DNA from 3 places in the Marinilactibacillus sp. Marseille-P9653 genome. Region 3 is predicted to be linked to each of the others. Evidence: predicted binding sites of a transcription regulator. Region 3 holds the regulator's gene; each other region holds the start of a gene.
The links. Region 3 encodes CtsR, which represses protease genes until heat stress. Its sites were predicted from a motif close to TTGGTCAAAAAAGGTCAAANA; they were not measured.
Positions count from the first base shown of each region.

Region 1 (5,263 bases), on a different contig from region 3:
CCTCTTCAGATAAATCTTCTTTAGATTTATCTTCAAAAGCTTCATGTAATTCTGAAGAAAAATGCGTTCTTTCAAATCTTCCTCCAAAAGGATCAATTCCACGTTCGCGTAATTCATTCATCTTTTCTCTACGCACCATTAATTGGTCATTCAATATTTCTTGATTAGACGGCTCTTGAGTCATTCGTTTCTTCGCTCCTTATCTTTTACCTTTTTTATTTTAAACACGACTTTTTAAAAGGTATGTTTGATGCCTACTTTTTACACCAATGTTTTTTTACTATTGTTAAACTCATACAAATCTCAAACTGATTGAATGAGTTACATTCTGCACTATAGTAACACATCTTTTCACCTTCTGAAAGGTTCAAAATACGTCTTTAGCCTTTCAGTTGTTCAACTTATTGATTTGTAGCTTCTATTTTCAATTCATCTAAATCACTTTCAGTGTATTGGTATTTAGTTCGACAGAAGTGACATACGGCTTCTGCACCATGATCTTCGTCTATCATACTTTGGATTTCGTCTACGCCTAAAGAAATGATTGCATCCGCAAAGCGTTCTTTTGAACAGTCACATTCAAACACGACTCCCGTTGTTTCTATGATGTTGTAGTCCTTGCTCCCCACTAGTCTGCCAAGTATCTCTTCTGGTGTTTCTCCGTTTTCCATTAATGTTGAGACTAATGGTAATGTTTCGATAATCGATTCAATTTTTGCTATTGTTTCTTCTTTAGCTCCTGGCAATACTTGGATCATAAAGCCACCCGCTGCTTTTACAGTTTCATCAGGATTTACGAGCACGGATACACCAACAGCGGAAGGTACCTGTTCAGAGTTAGCCATGTAATAAGTGAAATCTTCTCCAAGCTCTCCACTGATTAAGGGGACTTGGCCGACAAATGGTTTCTTCATTCCAAGGTCTTTACTAACTGTTAACATACCTTCTGTCCCAACAGCACCTCTAACATCTAATTTACCTTTTTGATTCAGCGGTAGATTGACTTGAGGATTATGGATATATCCTTTAGTTTCTCCTTTACCGTTACTGTCTACTAAAATGTAACCGACCGGTCCATTTCCTTCAATTCTAACCGTGATCTTGTCATTTCCTTTAAGGGTTGCACCCAAAAGGGTTGTTCCAATCATTGCTCTTCCTAATGCTGCCGTAGCCGTAGCCCATGTATCATGTCTTCTTTGTGCTTCAGCTACCATTTCTGTTGCATCAATCACATATACTCTGATTTCATTTTCATACGCCAGTGCTTTAATTAATTTATCGTTCAATCTATTCTCTCCTTAATATGGGTCCATTCTACTTTTCAGATACTTAATTATACAAGGAAAGAAGAGGAGGGTTAAAGTATCACCTCCTCTTCTTAACTAGTTCTTTGATTTAATTGTCTTTATCTTCTTCTGAAGCATCTTCAGAATCAGACTCAGTGTAATCCTGTTTTGCTTCAAACTCTTTTTCGCGTTCTTTTTCACGTTCTTCGCGAAGTCTTTTCGCTTCTTCGAATGAAGTTCCGATTGGTTCTTCTTTAGGGTCTCTATCAGCTTCTTCACTCTCACGAGGGAATTCTACTGAACCGTCAGCACGTTTGGTAGGCATTACACCATGATCAAACAAGCTCTTGATTTCTTTCTCATCCAGTGTTTCAACTTCAAGTAATTTTTGAGCAATCAATTCATGTGCAGCTTTATTTTCTTCAAGAATTTTTCTTGCTTCATCATGTCCTTCGTTCAAGATTCTCAAGACTTCCTGATCTATCTGATAAGCAAACTGTTCAGAATAAGCCTTAGATTGAGAATAATCTCTTCCCAAGAATACTTGACCGTTGCCTTCATATTGTACTGGTCCAAGCAAATCACTCATACCGTATTCTGTTACCATACTACGAGCTAATTGTGTTGCTTGTTGGAAGTCATTTGAAGCGCCACTTGATTGAGAATCAAATACCATTTCTTCTGCAACTCGACCCCCAAGAAGTCCAACGATTTGTTCGAACATTTCTTTTTTAGTCATCAAGAATCGGTCTTCTCTTGGAAGCATGATTGCATATCCACCAGCACGACCACGTGGTACAATCGTTACTTTATGAACGATACGTGCATCACTCAATACCAACCCGACAATTGTGTGTCCCGCTTCATGATAAGCCACCATGCTACGTTCCACTTTAGAAATCACTCGATCTTTCTTAGCAGGTCCCGCAATGACTCGGTCATGTGCTTCGTCTACATCTAAAGCTTCGATTGTTTTACTATCACGTCTAGCAGCAATCAACGCTGCTTCGTTCATCAAGTTCTCTAAGTCTGCTCCAGCAAAACCTGGAGTTTGCTTAGCAATTTGTTTCAAGTCAACACTTGGTCCTATTGGTTTGTTTTTAGAGTGAACTTTAAGAATCGCTTCACGTCCTTTAACATCAGGACGCCCAACTAAAATACGACGGTCAAAACGACCTGGACGGAGTAATGCAGGGTCTAGAACATCTTGACGGTTTGTAGCCGCTATAACGATAATCCCTTCATTACCTGTAAATCCATCCATCTCAACAAGTAACTGGTTTAAGGTTTGTTCACGTTCGTCGTGACCTCCACCCATTCCAGCTCCACGCTGACGACCAACTGCATCGATCTCATCAATAAAGATAATCGCTGGTGCATTTTTCTTCGCATTTTCAAATAAGTCTCTTACACGACTTGCCCCAACACCAACGAACATTTCTACAAATTCAGAACCTGAGATTGAGAAGAAAGGTACGCCTGCTTCACCTGCAACAGCTTTTGCAAGTAATGTTTTACCTGTTCCTGGAGGTCCTTCAAGCAGAACACCTGCTGGAATTCTAGCACCAAGATTTGAGAATCTTCGAGGATCTTTAAGAAATTCAACAATTTCTACAAGTTCTTCTTTTTCTTCGTCAGCACCCGCAACATCTGAAAATCGCACTTTACTGGTTTTAGCATCACTTTCTTTGGCTTTGGACTTACCGAAATTCATTACGCCACGTCCGCCACCTGCTCCGCCGCCACCTTGACCAGCTTGGTTCATCATAAAATAAAGGAACCCGACCAGTAATAATAGAGGTAACACTGAGATTAGAAGACTTGCCCAGATACTAACCGAAGGCTCTTCGATTGGCTGGATTTCTACGTTGTTCTGATTCGCTAAAGCTTGAACATCTTGCACAGCAGAATCATTTTGTAGAATTGCTGATGAAAAGTTTCTTGTTTCTTGCTCTACATTCCCAAAAAGGGATACACCTGTCTCGTTTTCAACTTGGACTTCTTCTCCTTCACGGAATGTACCCGTGATTTCATAGATGCCTCCAGTTGGTTGAATCGTAAATTCTTCTACTTTATCATCTTCAAGGAGTTGAACAAACTCTGTTGAACTATATCCCTGTGAGGTTTCACCCGAACCGCTCGTGAAGTAACTAACTAATCCGATGATTCCGAAAAATACAATGATGTAGAAGAGACCGCTATTGAAAAATCCTTTCTTCATGCCATCCTCCATCTAACTATAAGTTATCTTATTTAAATAGTAATTACTATTTAGAAATATAATTGTTTTATTCTTAACTATGTTAACATACTAGACCTTTTTTGACTATGAAAAATGTTTGACCTTTCTTTAACCATCGTTCTTATGTTATATCTTATTAGTCTAATATAAATATAAAAAGAACAGGCATACAATTTTCGGTTCACCCTCCTGTACACTTTCTTTAGAAATTTGGGGATCCATACTCAGTTATTATACCATAATTTGACCATCTTTTTATAGTAGATGTCCCCCATTTCACATTGATTGTATAGCTCCCTAACTCAAAATTGATTTGACTGTCCTTTTAGATATGACCTTACATACTTTTATTAATGAATCTTTTCGCTCATTTCTTATCATTGTTCCTTAGAAATTTATTACCTAATTTATATTAACTAGCGATTTTTACCTTGTTTTGAATTTTGTTACATTTTTCAATTTCATTGTCATTCATATGTTATTATAGAATCTATTGAAAAAATTTGATTTAAAAGGAGTGTTATTGTGTTAAGCAACCCCGTTTTAATTTCTGTTGCGGTAATGATTATATTATCGTTGTTAAAACTGAATATTTTGTTAGCGTTAATTATCGCCGCTTTAGCTGGTGGTCTTATATCTGGAATGTCTATAGTAGACACTATGGATACTTTGATTGGAGGTATGGGAAAGAATAGCGAAACAGCTCTAAACTATATCCTGCTCGGTGCTTTGGCTGCAGCGATTCAAAAAACTGGTGCAGCCAAAATCATTACGCAAACACTATCTAGACGTATGAAAGGTACTGGAAAACTACTGATATTTATTATTGCCCTAATTAGTATATTCTCACAAAATTTAATTCCAGTACACATCGCTTTTATTCCAATCCTTATTCCCCCCCTTATTCCCGTAATGAATAAGCTGAAAATCGATAGAAGAGCCGTTGCTTCAGCTCTAACTTTCGGATTAAAAGCTCCTTATATTGTCATTCCGGCTGGTTACGGACTGATTTTTCATAACATTATTCGTAAAGAAATGGCTACAAGTGGTTTAGCACTTAACGGTCTAAAGATATGGCAAGTGATGTGGATACCTGGCCTTGCTATGGTCGTTGGGCTTTTGGTAGCTGTATTGATTACTTACCGAAAACCCAGAGAATACCAAAACGAAAGCCCAAATCTTACGGGTTCTGAAATGAATGAAGCAAACGATCCGCATGTCGTATTTAATAAAAACCATGCCTTTGCAATCATCGGGGCAGTGGCTGCGTTAATTGTTCAATTGACAGTTGGCTCTTTAGTATTAGGTGCCATACTCGGATTGGCGATAATGATTATTAGTGGCGCAATAAAATGGTCTGATATTGATGATATGATCAGAAGTGGTATTGGCATGATGGGTTTTATTGCATTCGTTATGTTAGTTGCCTCAGGATATGGTGACGTGATTCGAGCGACAGGAGGCGTTGATACCTTAGTTGCATCAGTCGTTGGCTTGATTGGAACAAACAAACTGGTCGCCGCTACTTGTATGATCGTTTTAGGTTTACTTATTACTTTAGGTATAGGAACTTCTTTTGGAACAATCCCTATTATCGCTGCAATCTATGTCCCACTTGCAACAGAGCTCGGTTTCAGTGCGATAGCAATCGTATTGTTAATTGGATCAGCAGCTGCACTTGGGGATGCTGGGTCCCCTGCTTCTGACAGTACACTTGGACCGACAGCAGGACTGA
Region 1 is NZ_CAKAKH010000002.1:3,223-8,485, forward strand. It holds gene lysS (lysine--tRNA ligase) at 1-184, opposite strand, end outside; gene hslO (Hsp33 family molecular chaperone HslO) at 402-1,286, opposite strand; gene ftsH (ATP-dependent zinc metalloprotease FtsH) at 1,396-3,507, opposite strand; gene LG377_RS10510 (Na+/H+ antiporter family protein) at 4,054-5,263, shown strand, end outside.
Region 1: ftsH (ATP-dependent zinc metalloprotease FtsH) is a predicted target of CtsR. The motif match lies at 3,596-3,616, and genes of this name have one in related genera.

Region 2 (5,263 bases), 280 kb from region 3:
AAGAATTTTCAGGATTTGTATTCAAAATACAAGCTAATATGGATCCTAAACATCGTGACCGTATCGCTTTTGTCCGAATTTGTTCAGGCGAGTTTGAAAGAGGTATTGATGTAACTTTATCTCGTACAGATAAAAAAATGAGACTATCTAATTCTACTCAATTTATGGCTGAGAATAGAGAAAGTGTTAAAGGAGCTGTAGCAGGAGATATTATTGGCCTTTATGACACTGGGAACTTCCAGATAGGCGATACGATCTATGAAGGTAAACAGGAAATTAATTTTGAAAGTCTTCCTCAGTTCACCCCTGAATTATTCGTTAAAGTGGAAGCTAAAAACGTTATGAAACAAAAGTCTTTTCACAAAGGAATTAATCAATTAGTGCAAGAAGGTGCGATTCAATTATATAAGTCGTTCCATACGGAAACATATATTATCGGTGCAGTAGGACAATTGCAGTTTGAGGTGTTCCAGCATCGTATGCTGAATGAATACAATTCTGAAGTCGTCATGACTTCCATTGGTAGTAGAATCGCTCGATGGATTGATCCTGAACAACTAGATGAAAATATGGGATCTAGCAGAAATATGCTAGTTAGAGACCGTTTTGATCGACCGTTGTTCTTGTTTGAAAATCAATTTGCAGAAAGATGGTTCAGCGACAAATATCCTGGAGTTGAATTAACTTCATTACTATAAAATAGAAAACGCACCTCCGTTACTGCACAATTGCAGTTTGAACGGAGGTGCGTTTTTGTGTTTATATCTTATTCATCTGTTTCTTCAGAAGATTCAGAATCATCATTTTTTGTTTCAATCGTTTCGGATGGAGTCGAAGATTCTTCAGAATATTGGGTAATGACGATTGAATTTGAATCGTCTACCGTAGCCATAATATTTCCGACTTGAGGATTGTTTAGATAAAACTCAGCAACTTTATCTTCGATTTGCTCTTCAATCACTCTACGGAGTGGACGCGCACCCATTTTAGGATCGTAACCAAGATCCACTAATCTTTCTTTTGCAGCATCATCCACTGTAACTGTAATATTATGTTGTTTAAGTGCTGTATTAATATCTTCTAACATCAACGTAACGATTTCCAGCAAATGTTCTTTGGATAATGAATGGAACTCAACAATACCATCTAATCGGTTCAAGAATTCTGGTTTAAAGAATTCCCCTAGATTGTTTAAAAGTGAATGCTGACGTCCGCTGATTTGAGCACCAAAACCTACACTTGATTCAACATTCGTTGTCCCAGCGTTACTTGTCATAATGATAATGGTTTCCTTAAAGTTCACGGTACGACCTTGAGCATCTGTTAAACGTCCATCATCCAGAATCTGTAGGAACATATGAAGAACGTCGGGGTGGGCTTTTTCAACTTCATCCACGAGTATTAAGCTATATGGATTTCGACGTATTTTTTCGGTCAACTGTCCAGCTTCTTCATATCCTACATAACCAGGAGGAGAGCCAATCAGTTTGGAAGTGCTGTGTTTCTCCATAAATTCACTCATATCTAAGCGAACGTATGAATCTTTACTTCCGAATAACTCCAAGGCTAATGTTTTAGCTAATTCCGTTTTACCAACACCAGTTGGTCCTACAAATAAGAATGAACCAATTGGTCTATTTTTTTGTCTCAATCCGATTCGATTTCTTCGAATAGATTTAGCTACTTTTTCAACGGCATCATCTTGACCAATAACGTGTTTGCGAAGAGAATCATCGAGATCTCTTAATTGCTCTTGTTCTTTTTCTTTCAGTTCTCCGACTGGAATACCTGTTTTCTGTTCAATAATATGCACCATATCTTTTTCAGTAATAACAGGCAAATCAGATTCTGGAGTTTGCTGATTCATCATTTCTTTGTGTTTCGTTACTTGATCACGGTAGAAAGCTGCTTTTTCGTAATCTTCTTGCTGAAGAGCGGTTTGTTTTTGTTTTTCAGCTTCATCAATTTTCTCTTGAATTTCTTCAGGATCAATTGTGCGTATCGTTAAGTTCTTTTTAGATCCAGCTTCATCGAGTAAATCGATGGCTTTGTCTGGCAAGAAACGGTCTTGTATATATCGATGAGACAATTCAACCGCACTCTGGATAGCTTTATCCGTATAGTTAACGTGATGATAATCCTCATATTGTTTTTGAATACCTTTAAGAATAGTGACGGCTTCTTCAAGAGATGGCTCGCTCACTCGGACTGGCTGTAAACGACGTTCTAATGCTGGATCTTTCTCTATTTTTCTGTACTCATTTAATGTTGTTGCGCCTACCATTTGAAGCTCGCCACGAGCTAATGCTGGTTTCAGGATATTGCCTGCATCCATGCTGCTGCCTTCAGCTGTTCCAGCGCCTACTAATTCATGAACTTCATCGATAAATAGGATAATGGAATCATCATCTCTTAATTCTTTGATCAATTGCTGCATACGCTCTTCAAATTGACCACGAATACCTGTACCTTGAACAAGTGAAGCAACATCTAATCGAATCACTTCTTTTTTCAATAATTTTTGTGGGACGTCGTCATTAATAATTTTCAACGCGAGTCCTTCTACGATAGCTGTTTTACCGACACCAGCTTCTCCTGTCAAAACAGGGTTGTTTTTAGTTCTACGGTTAAGGATTTCAATAACCCGCTCAATTTCTTTATCACGGCCGATTACAGGATCGATTTTTCCTTCTTTAGCCATTTGAGTTAAATCTACTCCGTATTCGCCTAGAAGCCCACCTCTACGATTTGGATTTTGAGGAGGTTGTTGACCATTACCTCTAAAATTCTGTTGAGTAGGGGGTGTCTGTGGATTTTGTGGTCCTGTATTGTTTTGTGATAAAGCTTTGAAAAGATCATCGAAGTTTCCAAAACCGAAAGGATCTTGTCCCGCTCCTTGATTCATTCTTCTTTGCTCCTCTTGTTGTTTAATTTCTCTATAACATTTCTGACATAAGTCTATTTCACGTTTTTTTCCGTTAACACTTGTCGTTAAATGAATGGTTGCATTTCGTTGCATGCATCTTTGACAAATCATTTCTAGTCACGACCTTTCTATTATTTATCGTAATTACAGTATACTAGGATAGAAGCAAAAGGTCAGTTGGAAAGATTAGTTGATTTTTGGTGATCAATTACACAGATAGATATCCGCAAAAAGCGCATTGACCAATTTTGACCTATCGCTATCTTTTATTATACTCTGACCTATTTTGACTTTCAAGTGATAAATACCTCTAAATAGTAAAAAATAGTTGTAGGTAATTAAGAAAAGTGGTAATCTGTATAGGAAGAAAGGTAAAATTGACTTATTATGCCTAAATTTACTGTTTTTGAGTATATTATATGGTAACGGTTATTTTACTATTTTCAAAACTATTAAATTTGTAAAGGGGAAACTTACAATGGAAAAACGCAACTATAACGTAACTGCAGAAACAGGTATTCACGCACGTCCAGCAACTTTATTGGTACAAACTGCGAGCAAATATAACTCAGATATTACTTTAGAGTACAAAGGTAAATCTGTAAACTTGAAATCTATCATGGGTGTTATGTCACTTGGTGTAGGTCAAGGCGCAGAAGTTACAATCTCTGCTGAAGGTGCAGATGAAACTGAAGCAATCGAAGGAATCGAACAAACAATCAAAAACGAGGGAATGGCTGAATAATGGCATCACAAGTATCTGGTATTGCTGCAAGTGATGGTATCGCTCAAGCTAAAGCGTATCTTTTAGTAGAACCTGATTTATCATTTGAGAAAAAGACGATTTCAGACGTTGAATCTGAAGTAACTCGTCTTCAGGCTGCTATTGATACTGCTAAAGAAGAGCTTGCTAATATACGATCAATTGCTGCTGAGTCACTTGGAGAAGAAGAGGCGCAAGTCTTTGATGCACATACTATGGTGCTTTCTGATCCTGACTTGATAGAGCAAACAAACACTGTAATCAATGATGAAAAGGTTAATGCAGAAGCTGCTTTTCAAAAAACATCTGACATGTTCATTACAATGTTTGAAGGCATGGAAGATAACCCTTATATGCAAGAAAGAGCAGCGGATATCCGTGACGTGCGTAAGCGTGTAATGTCTCACTTGCTTGGCGTAAAACTTCCAACTCCTGCAACTATTGATGAAGAAGTTATTATCATTGCAGAAGATCTAACACCGAGTGATACTGCTCAGTTAAATAAAGAATTTGTAAAGGCTTTTGTGACAAATATTGGTGGACGTACGTCTCACTCTGCTATCATGGCTCGTTCGTTGGAAATTCCTGCAATTGTAGGAACAAACAACATTACGGAACTTGTATCAGAAGGTGACTTTTTAGTAGTTGATGGAATGGAAGGCGATGTATTCGTTAATCCTTCTGAAGATACTAAAAAAGCTTACAACGATAAAGCAGAAGAATTTGCTTCTTTAAAACTTGAATGGGAACGCTTGAAAGACGAAAAAAGTGTAACTAAAGACGGTAAACATGTTGAGTTAGCTGCTAATATCGGAACACCTAAAGATTTAAATGGTGTAACTGAAAATGGTGGCGAAGCAATCGGTTTATACCGTACTGAGTTCCTTTATATGGATTCAAAAGAACTACCTACTGAAGACGAACAATATACTGCATATAAAGCAGTACTAGAAGGCATGGATGGAAAACCTGTTGTTGTACGTACGATGGATATTGGTGGGGATAAAGAACTTCCATATCTAGAACTTCCTAATGAAATGAACCCATTCTTAGGATACAGAGCGATTCGTGTAAGTTTGGATCAAGATGAGATTTTCCGTACACAACTACGTGCTTTACTTCGTGCGTCAGTTCACGGGACTTTGAGAATCATGTTCCCTATGATTGCGACTCTTCCTGAATTTAGAAGCGCGAAAGCCATTCTAGAAGAAGAAAAAGCAAAATTAGTTGAAAATGGTATTGAAGTTTCTAATGACATTCAAGTTGGTATCATGATTGAAATTCCAGCTGCAGCTGTTTTAGCTGATCAGTTTGCTAAAGAAGTTGACTTCTTTAGTATTGGAACGAATGATTTGATTCAATATACAATGGCAGCTGACCGTATGAATGAACGCGTTTCTTACTTGTACCAACCATATAACCCTTCAATTTTACGCTTAATCAAGAATGTTATTGATGCAGCGCATAAAGAAGGCAAGTGGGCTGGTATGTGTGGAGAAATGGCTGGAGATCAAATCGCTGTGCCGATTCTTGTTGGACTTGGACTTGACGAGTTTTCAATGAGTGCAACTAGC
Region 2 is NZ_CAKAKH010000001.1:1,869,493-1,874,755, reverse strand. It holds gene LG377_RS09160 (peptide chain release factor 3) at 1-698, shown strand, start outside; gene LG377_RS09155 (ATP-dependent Clp protease ATP-binding subunit) at 767-3,037, opposite strand; gene LG377_RS09150 (phosphocarrier protein HPr) at 3,405-3,671, shown strand; gene ptsP (phosphoenolpyruvate--protein phosphotransferase) at 3,671-5,263, shown strand, end outside.
Region 2: LG377_RS09155 (ATP-dependent Clp protease ATP-binding subunit) is a predicted target of CtsR. The motif match lies at 3,162-3,182, and genes of this name have one in related genera.

Region 3 (5,263 bases):
AGTCATTGTGCGGTAATGATGGCGGGAAGGATCCACCTGTTCCCATTCCGAACACAGCCGTTAAGCTTCCCAGCGCCGAGGATAGTGAGGGGTTTCCCCTTGTGAAAGCAGGACGTTGCCGTGCAAGGCTTTTTTTTCTTTAAAGGAGGTTTAGCTCAGTTGGGAGAGCATCTGCCTTACAAGCAGAGGGTCAGCGGTTCGAGCCCGTTAACCTCCATATTTTTTTTCAGAGCCGTTAGCTCAGTCGGTAGAGCATCTGACTTTTAATCAGAGGGTCGCAGGTTCGAACCCTGCACGGCTCATCTCAATAGATGTGATACAAATAGATTCATTAAAGCCAATGTATAATGCAATGGCTTTTTTTGTTTATTCTATTTGCTGTAACTTTACTGAGTAAAGAGTTGATATTTGATTATTCTACCCTGGAAAAAATAGCAATGATGACAAGAGTTCTTGCTCTTTTAAATTACACATAACACTGGTATAATATGTTTAGTCAAAGTTAGTCAAAGAAAGAAATTGGTTTGAAAAGGAGGATATTGAAACGAGGTTTATTGGTCACTATAGCTATTAGTGAAAGGTAACAATCGTTTTGATAATGATTCAACATGGAAAATCAAAACATGTCAGATATTATAGAAGCTTATTTGAAAAAAGTTTTGAAGCAGCAAGAAAAAGTTGAAATCAGACGTAGTGAGATCGCACAATTGTTTGATTGCGTTCCTTCTCAAATAAATTATGTAATCAATACAAGATTCACGATCCAACAAGGCTATCTCGTTGAAAGTAAGCGCGGAGGTGGCGGATACATTCGGATTATCAAAGTTCGTTTGCTTGATGAGTCTGATTTAATGGATACGATGATTGAAATTATTGGGAAGAGTATCTCTGAAAGAGATGCACAATCAATTGTACAAACGTTGTACGAGGATGATATTATATCCAAAAGAGAAGCAAAGCTAATGCTAGTAGCTGTTGATAAAACATTGTATACTGGAGATCGAATAATTGATAATCAGATTAGAGCTAATTTATTGAAAAGTATGATCGCAAATTTAAAGTATGAAGAGCCAAGAGAATAGAAGGGCGGATTAAATTTTATGAATGAGTTATTTACGGATAAGGCCAAAAAAGCCTTGTTAATTGCACAAGAAGAAGCGAAGGGATTCCGCCACCGTACTGTAGGAACTGAACATATCCTATTAGGATTGGTAATAGAAACTGAAGGAATCGCTGGAAAAACATTAAGACAATTGTCTCTTTCAGAAGAAGAAGTAAAAGAAGAAATTGAACATTTTACAAGTTATGGACCGGGTAAGGCGTTACCTTCCAGTGCGGTATTACCGTACTCTCCTCGAGCACGTCAAGTCATTAAGTATGCTACTGATGAAGCGAGAAGAATGCAACGTCCCCAAGTTGGAACAGAACATCTACTTTTAGGACTTTTAAGAGATGATGATATTCTTTCTTCTAAAATCATGAATAATCTGGATATCAATTTATCTAAAACAAGACAAATGGTATTGAAAAAACTAGGTGTTCAAGAAAATAAAGGAAGAAATGGATTTAAAGGTCGCAGACCAGCAAAAGGACCGAAATCTGTAGATGGAACACCTACGCTAGATTCTTTAGCCCGTAATTTGACACAGGCAGCGAGAGAAGACCGTCTGGATCCAATTATCGGAAGAAACAAAGAAGTTCGTAGAATTATTCAGATTTTGAGTAGACGTACAAAAAATAACCCTGTACTAGTAGGTGATCCTGGTGTCGGTAAAACGGCAATTGCTGAAGGACTTGCACAAAAAATCGTTGCGGGAGAAGTACCTCCTGTATTGAGAAACAAACGATTGATGACTTTAGATATGGGTTCTCTTGTTGCGGGAACTAAATACCGTGGAGAATTTGAAGAACGTATGAAAAAAATCATTGATGAGATTTATGAAGATGGAGAAGTTATCTTGTTTATCGATGAATTGCATACGTTAATAGGCGCTGGTGGTGCTGAAGGCGCAATAGATGCATCTAATATTTTAAAACCGGCATTAGCTAGAGGTGAGTTGCAAACAATTGGTGCAACGACACTTGATGAGTACCAAAAGCATATTGAAAAAGATGCTGCGCTTGAACGTCGTTTCGCATCTGTTCAAGTAGACCCGCCATCAGAGATTGAAGCGGAAGCGATTCTAATGGGATTGAGAGAGCGATATGAGGAACATCATGGTGTTTCTATAACAGATGATGCAGTTCATGCAGCTGTACATTTCTCAACCCGATACATCACTTCAAGACAATTACCAGATAAAGCAATCGACTTGATGGATGAATCAGCGTCCAAAGTACGTATCGATTCTAGTGATCAACCAACAACAATGTCTAAAGCAAACCAAAAGTTGGAAGATCTAACTAGAATGAAAGAAGAAGCTATACAAGATCAGAACTTTGAAAGAGCTGCACAAATTCGAGAAAAAGAAATGAAACAACGTAAACGTATCGAAACACTTGTTCAGAATGAACAGACTTCAGATGAAGATCAACTTGAAGTAACAGCTAAAGACATCGCAGAAGTTGTTTCTCAATGGACAGGTATTCCTATCCAACAAATGGAGCAAAAAGAATCTGATCGATTACTCAACCTGGAAAAAGTGCTACATGAACGCGTTGTAGGACAAGGACCAGCGGTAATCGCGGTATCTAAAGCAATCAGACGTGCAAGAAGTGGATTAAAAGATCCTAATAGACCAATTGGTTCATTTATGTTCTTAGGACCTACAGGAGTCGGTAAGACTGAGCTGGCAAAATCTTTAGCTGAGGCTATGTTTGGTAGTGAAGATTCTCTGATTCGAGTAGATATGTCAGAGTATATGGAAAAATATAGTACAAGCAGACTAGTTGGATCTCCTCCTGGTTATGTAGGATATGATGAAGGTGGACAACTGACTGAGAAAATTCGTCAGAAACCTTATTCCGTGATTTTACTGGATGAAGTAGAAAAAGCGCATCCGGATGTATTTAATATTTTATTACAAGTACTGGATGATGGTTTATTGACTGATGGAAAAGGTCGTCAGGTCGATTTCAAAAATACGATCATTATTATGACTTCCAACCTTGGTGCTACAGCGTTGAGAGACGAGAAATCAGTAGGTTTCGGCGTTGTTGACAAACGATTCGATCATACAGCTATGGAAAAGAAAATTCGCGAAGAGTTAAAAAATGCTTTCCGTCCAGAGTTCTTGAACCGAGTGGATGATACAATCGTATTCGAATCACTTAAAAAAGAAGAACTACGCGAAATTGTTAAATTGCTTACGCAAAGCATCGTTAAAAGAATGGATGAACTGGGTATCACTCTTAAAATCACTTCATCAGCAATGGATGTTATTGCTAAAGAAGGATTTGATCCAGAGTATGGTGCTAGACCTTTACGTAGAGCTATTCAGTCTAAGATTGAAGACAAACTAAGTGAAGAATTGCTTTCTGGAAATATTGTTTCAGGTGATAAATTGACGATTGGCGCATCAAAAGGTGAAATCACGTTGAAAATCAAAAATCAATCCAGTGATATAAATCAGACAGAAGCGATTCCAGTTAAAAATCAGTAAGATGAAAAAAGACTAGCTATTTTATAGCTGGTCTTTTTTTAAGTAAATAAATAACAAGCTCTATTATTTGTTCACTTTACTTGATGATGATATAGTTCTTTTTGTACAATACTATCATAAAAGGAGATGTTTGTTTTTATGTTCATGCACAGTAAAAAATTACAATATCCTGCAAAACCAGACCGCCCGGATCCAATTATGGCAAGAAGACTTCAAGAGATTCTTGGTGGGCAATGGGGCGAAATGTCCGTTATGAATATGTACTTGTTCCAAGGTTGGAATGCCCGTGGAAATGAAAAATATAAAGACTTACTTTTAGACACAGCAACAGAAGAAATTGGACACGTTGAAATGATTGCGACAATGATTTCACAACTTCTTGAAGGCGCACCACTTTCTACACAAGAGGAAGCTGTTAAAGATCCTGCAACGGCTGCGATTATGGGTGGAATGAATCCACAACATGCTATTGTATCTGGACTTGGAGCAGCTCCAAGAGATTCCAACGGTAATCCATGGACTTCTAATTATATCGTTTCCAGTGGTAACCTGTTAGCAGATATGAGAATGAACGTAACAGCTGAATCACAAGGTAGACTACAAGTTGCGAGACTTTATGAAATGACAGATGATAAAGGGATTAAAGATATGCTAGGATTCCTTCTTGCAAGAGATACACAACACCAACTTCAATGGATTGAAGCCATCAAAGAACTTGAAGGAAAAGAAGGGATTGTTGTACCTGGACAAGTTCCTGAAAGTTATGAAGTCAGTGATGTTTCACATATTCTTTATAACTTCTCAGAAGGTGAAGATAGCAAGAAAGTCGTCGATGGTAAAAAAGCCGTAGATGGTAAAGAATTTGAGTATGGCGAAAAACCAGAAGCAATGGGAGAAAAACCAATGCTGAAACCTGTAAGTAAAGATGTATACAATACACCACCAAGTGACTTACTTTAATGAGTTGAAGTGCATATCTTTAGTGAAATAAAAAAATTTCTGTTATCCTATAAGTAACAGTTCAAGAAAGGATGACAAATTTTATGAAAAATATGGATAATTCAAACAAAGGTATTTTCTTAGGAATTGGTTTTGCCGTTTTAGTAGGTGTCGTAGCATTTGTATTTTCTTCTGACAATGCAATGGAAAAAACACATTCTGTTGTAAACCGCAAGAAAGCAAAACACTTATTCAAAAACAAAATGCATGGTGGGAAAAAATCTTCTAAAGTTGTGGATAAATTATCAGATGAAGAAATCAATAGCTTGATGGGAACAGTCAGTAAAGTCAAAGATATTGAAAATAGCTTATCTGACGTATCATCCGACTTCAAAGAATTTTTCAACGATAAAGTAAAAGATGCAAAAAAAGCACTCAAATAAAAATGGACCGTATAGTTGGCTTTTCAACTGTACGGTCTTTTTATTTTGTAATGTGATGTTAAAGGGTCAACAAGTAACAAAGCGCTAACTCATCGATTTGTTTTAAAGCCAGACCGGTTAATTCATGGAATCGTTCGATTCTATATTGAAGCGTATTTCTATGAACAAAAAGTGATTTAGCGGCCATACTGACATTACCTTGATTTTCCCATAAAGCACGAATCAATTCTTTAGCATCTTCTATGAGATCAATTTTTTCTTTTAAGGCATGAATGAGAT
Region 3 is NZ_CAKAKH010000001.1:2,152,044-2,157,306, reverse strand. It holds rRNA gene rrf (5S ribosomal RNA) at 9-124, shown strand; tRNA gene LG377_RS10480 (tRNA-Val) at 145-217, shown strand; tRNA gene LG377_RS10475 (tRNA-Lys) at 230-302, shown strand; gene LG377_RS10470 (CtsR family transcriptional regulator) at 609-1,082, shown strand; gene LG377_RS10465 (ATP-dependent Clp protease ATP-binding subunit) at 1,101-3,602, shown strand; gene LG377_RS10460 (manganese catalase family protein) at 3,741-4,562, shown strand; gene LG377_RS10455 (hypothetical protein) at 4,646-4,984, shown strand; gene LG377_RS10450 (helix-turn-helix domain-containing protein) at 5,043-5,263, opposite strand, start outside.